Regions from separate parts of the Paenibacillus swuensis genome, predicted to be linked through region 1. Evidence: riboswitches for the same ligand, from Rfam matches in the RefSeq annotation. Region 1 holds a riboswitch; each other region holds the start of a gene.

The links. A riboswitch is a leader RNA that binds a small molecule or an ion and turns the genes downstream of it on or off. The one in region 1 is predicted to bind cyclic di-AMP.
Region 2: another riboswitch for cyclic di-AMP. It lies ahead of SY83_RS06550 (resuscitation-promoting factor); the one in region 1 lies ahead of SY83_RS19670 (CAP domain-containing protein).
Region 3: another riboswitch for cyclic di-AMP. It lies ahead of SY83_RS06030 (C40 family peptidase); the one in region 1 lies ahead of SY83_RS19670 (CAP domain-containing protein).

Annotation. Positions count from the first base shown of each region.
Region 1 covers NZ_CP011388.1:4,358,832-4,361,097, forward strand. Annotated here, with positions in the region: gene SY83_RS19660 (FUSC family protein) at 1-94, opposite strand, end outside; gene SY83_RS19665 (hypothetical protein) at 213-509, opposite strand; gene SY83_RS19670 (CAP domain-containing protein) at 649-1,296, opposite strand; cyclic di-AMP (ydaO/yuaA leader) riboswitch at 1,313-1,454, opposite strand; gene SY83_RS23390 (hypothetical protein) at 1,599-2,150, shown strand; gene SY83_RS19680 (ABC transporter ATP-binding protein) at 2,213-2,266, opposite strand, start outside.
Region 2 covers NZ_CP011388.1:1,517,000-1,519,265, forward strand. Annotated here, with positions in the region: gene SY83_RS06550 (resuscitation-promoting factor) at 1-867, opposite strand, end outside; cyclic di-AMP (ydaO/yuaA leader) riboswitch at 1,123-1,319, opposite strand; gene SY83_RS06555 (TatD family hydrolase) at 1,499-2,266, opposite strand, start outside.
Region 3 covers NZ_CP011388.1:1,410,824-1,413,089, reverse strand. Annotated here, with positions in the region: gene SY83_RS06035 (cryptochrome/photolyase family protein) at 1-489, opposite strand, end outside; gene SY83_RS06030 (C40 family peptidase) at 632-1,096, opposite strand; cyclic di-AMP (ydaO/yuaA leader) riboswitch at 1,102-1,237, opposite strand; gene SY83_RS06025 (hypothetical protein) at 1,376-2,197, opposite strand; gene SY83_RS06020 (M1 family metallopeptidase) at 2,209-2,266, opposite strand, start outside.

The DNA.
Region 1 (2,266 bases):
CTATGATTGGAGGATTCAAGCCTAGCAAAGTGCTGGCATACAGGGCGAGAGCGACAGCGACTCCCGTTTTGAATACTCTTGCCCCTAACGTCACCATTGATGATCCCCTTTCCATTATATCTATAGTATGGACTAACCCACCTATTCTACATGCAAAACAGACGGAATGCAAAAAAAGAGCGCCCCCAGGGCACTCTCCGTTTAATTAGATGTTACACATGCTTCCATAGCGTACCTTCACCGCTAACGGGACAAACCGGGAAGTAGGCACCCTTCTCGAATGATCTTGTCTCTCCTGCGGAACATATATATTCGCCGGTCTCCGTCACGCGGTCTCCCGTACGATGCTCGTGCTCACTGTGTCTCCAGGTGGTTGGCGTGTCATCCGCAGGACATGCCGGGAACGTAGCTCCCGTTGAAAATTGACTTTTCACGCCGTTCTCGCTGATATAGGTGCCCGCTTCCAGAACGTGCTCTCCGGAACGGTGCAAATGAATTGTGTTTACCATATTGAACACACCCTTTAAATGGATTTGGTCCTCGACCATCTAAAAGTATTAACCACATAAATCACAAATGAAACAATTTAGCGCTGCATCTAAAGAAAAAAGACCGCCAAGGACGGTCTTTCATGATCATATTATGAAATTATCCGATAAATTCCTGTACCCACTCACCTTGATAATAGCCTACACCGATCTTCGTGAAGCCGCTGTTTAAGATGTTCGCGCGGTGTCCCGGGCTGTTCATCCAATCCGTCATCACTTGTTGTGCGCTAGTTTGACCTGTTGCAATATTTTCGCCGGCCGTGTTGTACTGAATTCCGTAAGTTTTCATCATATCAAACGGAGATCCGTACGTCGGAGAATTATGATCGAAATAACGATTGTTTTCCATGTCAACGGCTTTGTCATAAGCCATTTTCGCCAATGGCGCGTCTGAAACTAAAGGACTTAAACCCGCTTTAGCACGCTCTTGGTTCACAAGCGTAACGACTTGCTGTTCCAAAGACCCTTTGTTGGCAGACGGTTGTTGAATGTTCGTGTTCGGTTGTGTAACAGATTGTCCTGTTTGCGGTATGTTAAGCTTCATCCCCGGCCAAATAATGTCCGGATTCGTCACTTGCGGATTCGCTTGAATTAACGCGGTTAAGCTGACACCGTTCCGTTTAGCGATCAGATACATTGTATCTTGTGTTGCCACCGTATAATTCGCGTTTGCAGCCATCGCTGCGCCTGCTCCCAAAATTGGAGTTAAAGCAATAATACCTGTTAAAGCCAGTTTCTTAAAGTCCATAGACTTCATAAAATCCTTCTCCCTTCGAATTGGCCTGCGAGGTTAGCTGTCGGGTTAGGACGAAAAGAGAATGCCCCGCCGCGGAAAGATCGGCTTCACCCCAAATCCAAATACATGGGTTCCCCGTGCTTCATTAAGAGCTTCGGCCTTTATGTTGTGTTCTCGGACAAGAAACAGCTTAACATGACTTCGGAAGCGTTTCATTGGTTAAATAATGGTAATGCGAACAGGTACAAACACCCATCCGCTATAGCCCGCATATCGTATACCATGACTGACTACCGGTAAAGGAGTTATGCACAATGGTAAATTACGATTCTGAATTCTCGCAAGAACGCGGAATAGTTCCGACGCAAGAAACTCAATTCGGCACAACCGGCATCGGCGGCGGCATTATTGGCGGAGGTATATATATACCTGGCTTAGGCTGGTTTCCGGGAGGCGGCGGATTCCCAGGTCCAGGGCCAGGTCCGGGTCCAGGGCCTTTCCCTCCACCGCCGTTTCCGGGTCCGGGTCCAGGACCCGGTCCGTTTCCTCCACCGCCGTTCCCGGGGCAGAACCCCTTTGTAACTGTCGTCATCGACGGCGGTCAGGCCTATCCTTATATTCGGAATAGTTACCGCATTCGGTATTATCCCGGGTTGACTTTGTACCAAGCCCTGCAAAATACCGGCCAGGTACAATTCGGCGTAGGCGGCCGCATCCGGTCCGTATCCGGGGTCCCTATCGGAAGCAGCGTTGCTTATGAACTGCGCGTGAACGGCAGACTCATCTCCGGCAACTCCTTGTTCGTACAGTTGAACCCCAATGATCATGTATCTTTACGTTTAATTCTTGTAGGCGTACCTTATTAAGTCTCACACTGAAATAAAGCTCCCTGTCCCGAACAATCGGGACAGGGAGCTTTATTTCACACTTAATCGTTTAAGATCTGTACATTAAACAGCCTGGCATACGCTCCGTCTTTACG
Region 2 (2,266 bases), 2.2 Mb from region 1:
GGAGGCGACTCCGGCAGCATAAGCAGTGAGGGTAACATTGTTCAGAACTTTCTTTGGTTTAAAGGTTGCCCCTTTGCGGGTAATAGTATTCATGGAAGAACTTGTCGTCTTAGCAGCCAATGCCACTACGGGAGCAGGTTTCTTTGTACCCACAGCTATTACCTTCGGAACAACATTCGCCCCAATCGTCTTACTTGTCAGGACCGTCGAAACTAATTTTCCGTCTTCATACGTTTTTTCGAAGTTTTTGTAGACTACGCCGTCTTTACCATTCTGTACAACGGCTGTCTTGCCCTTAAGTAAAGATGCGTCTGCCGTCTTCACGGTTGTGTATGGCAGAGAATACTTATGTTGGGTTGAAGCCTTACTTACTCGGACAATCTTAATCCCCATATATTTCTTAACAGGTGTGTTAAGCGGAGGCCAGATCCGGTCTTTAACGCCCAACTTTACTTTATTATCCGCCAGAGCGCTTTGAATCGTCTTACTGGTCGTATAGAGTGTTACAGTCTTTCCGTCCGCAATGAGCTTGAACGGCACCGCGGTTTGGATCACTACTTTATCCCCGCTCTTAATCGGAGCGCTGAGCGGCATAGAAATCTTATCGTAAGATCCGATCTGAATTGCTTGTTCATCCAACAGGTTGTGTAATACGGATTCCTTGGTTTTCACCACTTGCTCTTGTCCGTTGACCACTACCGATACACTCTTCGTCGCCGAAGCGTTTAACAACATTAAACCCATGAAAGCAGCGATTGTAACAAAGGTAATCAAGATTACCAAACGCAAGTTTTCATGCTTCCATCGCATTGCGAAACACATGCTGGATGATCGTTTAACATGGGTTTCGTTAGTACTGTTTCCCACTTATTTCGGTCCTCCTTCAAAGCCCCGCCGCCAACATTAAGCATTACAATTTGACGTGACTAATCAGTTTATTTTTTTGCATTTCTGCGATAAATCCGGTTGTTCTGATGACGAAAAAAGTCAGAATCACCCCCAATATATACCAAGCTATGAGCCTTATTCGAATTTTATTCAAATAAAAAGAAGCCTTAGGTAGAGGTCGTCTTCCAATGGGCTTCTGAATGCGCATAAATAGGGGATGGTAGGCACCAGGACGTTACCTCTCTCTGCACGCTTACGAGGTTAGCTGACGGATTCGGACGTGAGAGTCGCCCTAACAGATACTTACGCATGAAATATGCTGCAAGCCCCGTATTCACCCCATGGAACAACATAACCGGATGGATTTCTCCATTCCCGGGTACATTTGGTTCCCCCGCTCTCCATTACTGAAGACTCAGCGATACAAGAAATGTAAAACTTTATTTAATTAAGTTACATGTATAATACTCTGTTTGAAACGATGTTGTAAAGCATTAGTAAAAGTTGTTTTCAGTCTTATTTGGCCTAAATTAGGTTAAATACATGAAATTTATGGATACTTTCCACTTTTCTATCTCAATTATCTGCTATTTTCTTTAATTTACTTCAATTATCGTGTTATCGAGAATAATTTGCATGCGTTTTCCATGGTGATTCGGGCTATTTCATCCATACTTATTTCCTTAATCTGGGAAGCGGCTTCTGCGACTAAAGTCACATATCCGGTTTCATTTCGTTTACCCCGATGCGGGTGCGGCGTTAAATATGGAGCATCCGTCTCGATTAATAATCGGTCCAGCGGAACTCTTGCTAACACCTCTTTCGGTTGTTTGGCATTCTTGAACGTAACCGGGCCTCCGAATGATATATAGAAATTCATGTCCAGACAAGCTTGCGCGATCTCCCAGCTGCCCGAATAACAATGCATCACCCCGCCGACCTCTTCCGCCTTCTCCTCTCGAAGAATTTGTACAACATCTTGATGGGCATCCCGATTATGGATAACAATCGGTTTGTTGACTTTACGGGCAAGGCGAATCTGTTCGCGGAACACCCGTTGCTGAACGTCTTTAGGTGAGGTATCCCAATAGTAATCCAATCCAATTTCACCGATGGCCACAACTTTAGGGTGGTTACACAGTTCCTCGATCCAATCGAGATCTTCCGCTTTCATTGTAACTGCATCTTGAGGGTGCCAGCCAACAGCGGCGTAAATGAAATCATAGGATTCGGCCAATTTCATTGTTGTGGGTATGGTCTCGCGGTTAAAGCCCACATTTATTATTTTGGAAACACCATTAGCTCTCGCTCTTTCAATCACCTCTTCCCGATCCTCGTCGAAAGCTTTCGCATCCAGATGGGTATGTGTATCAAATAA
Region 3 (2,266 bases), 2.1 Mb from region 1:
ATAAAAAAGTTCCAGATACGTTTTCATTTTTCTGTAAAATGGTGTAAATACTTTATAGGGATCTTTTTTCCCCGAATATTGTTGAAACGACTCAATATCCGCTAACGTAGCATTAGGTACGGCGTAAACCGGTACGGCATGCGCAGCGGCTGCTTCAGCTAAAGCTCCATCCCGCCGACGAGCATAGGGAGTATAGTCTTCGTGGAAGACAACTTCTGTAACGGGATGCGCGCGCAACACCGCAGCAAGCACCTCGGCCGGATTTCCGTAGAGGAGATTTAAATGCCGGTCCGCCTGTTCATACTGCTTAATCAGCTGACCCGCCGCGCGCAGAAAAGTACGGCCGCTGTGATCGTTAGCCCGCTCTTCATCCAGTAACACCGGATCCAGAATGAGCAGATGTATCCCGGGCTGGCCCTGATCCCGCAGTCTGTCGAACGCTCGCAAATCTTCAATTCGTAAATCTTTTCTATGCATAAACAAGTACATTGGAATGGCTCCTTTAGTATCCGGCAGGAAAAAATAAAGCCCCGAAAGGCTTGTCCGCGGTAACGGCGCCTTTTCGAAGCTCTCTAATGAATGGCAGGTAAACCGATTCGCACTCGGCGCCTGCGGATGGAAGACCGACTACTTACTCTGCGATGACCTGTTTAAAGGAAGTCTCCGACAGAACTCTGCGAGCGGTCACATATCTCTTCACATAATAAGAATCGCTTAGCTTGCTGATACTGACGCCTTTCTTGCTTGAAGCATGTGCAAAGCTGCCATCTCCTACATAAACACCAACATGGGAGATACCGTCTCCGCCTGTATCAAAGAAAACTAAATCCCCTTCGCGCAATTCATCCTTGCTCACTTTCGAGCCAAGCTGAGCTTGCGATCTGGAAGAGTGCGGCAAATCAATATCGAACCGGTCGAACACATAAGATGTGAATCCGGAGCAATCGAAGCCGCTCTTGGTCGTTCCGCCGTAATTGTAATCAATTCCGACTAATTTCGACACTTCTTTGTCGAGCGATGTCTGGGCTGAAACCATGCCCACCTGTAAAGATAGTGAAACGGCTAGTCCTAGTACGAACACTGAAACTTTTCTCAAAACAAAGATGCCCCTTCCGGTGCCTACGAGGTTAGCTTGAGGGTTCGGTGAGAAGGTTCCCTATGACCACTTTGTTGCGAGGTCAATTCACCCAAAAATGGATCCCCCGTTTCCCTTGCGGGAACTCGGCAAAGATAAGTTTAATTATTTTTTCCTCTCCTACAATTCGATCTTTTTTTCGTAAATCCTCCTTTAGTCACAAATTAGTCACATTTTTTTTCGTGAAACAGCAAAAAAACCGTCCCCGAATTACAGGAACGGCTTATTTTCGCGTAATCTCTACAGCCCGCTTTTGGCGTGCCAGAGGTGGTATTGTGTGGCCACGCCCCATACTTTAAGCAGGGTACGGACCAGGTGGTACATTTGATGCATAATGAGCGCAAGCAACCCGGCCCAGACCAACGACACGGCCGTCGTTACGGCGTAGATGCCGCCGGCAATGGATAGCAGAAGCAACGCGGCAAGCGCCATAGGCATCAGGTGACGGAAGGATACCTTAAGCGAATGCAGGAGCTTGCCTCCGCTCACCTTGCCGATCCCGATGGACAGGAAGATCAGATGCAGGACGAACGCATACAGGATCCAGCCTGCAAGCCAAGGGCTGAAGTGCATCAGCATCGGGGTCAGGGACGGCTGACTGTCGTAAATGACGAGCGCATGAGGCAGAATCCAGTAGGCCGGCAGCAAGGTGAGAAAGAGTTGAAGCCAATACATTCCGATAAAGAACAGACCCCAGCGTTTCACGCCATGCAGAAACTTGCGCTTGTCTCTCACATCGGCCAAGTGAATACAATGAAAGAGTCCCGCCTGGATCAGGGGTGAAGCGATGAGACGGATCAACAACAGGGCGCCCAGAATGGCGATATAGGAATAGCTGATTCCGGTTTTCGTAAGCTGAAATTGACTTTCCGCGAAGAATAAGTGCAGGGATGAAGTTTCCAAAGCGTCTCCGGGGTACCTCCGCAAGAGCGGGTAAACAATGGATTCGATAAACCGATAGAGCACAAGTCCCCATAATAATTGATAAATAAATAACAGCAAAATGATCGAAAATTGTCGAATGGCCGAAAACCATCCTTGTTTTACCCATTGCGTCATCATCTTGGTTCACCTCACCATGCCAGGGAGCCGATCAAGGCTTCCACGATTTTGGTAATGCTAAGATTCCAG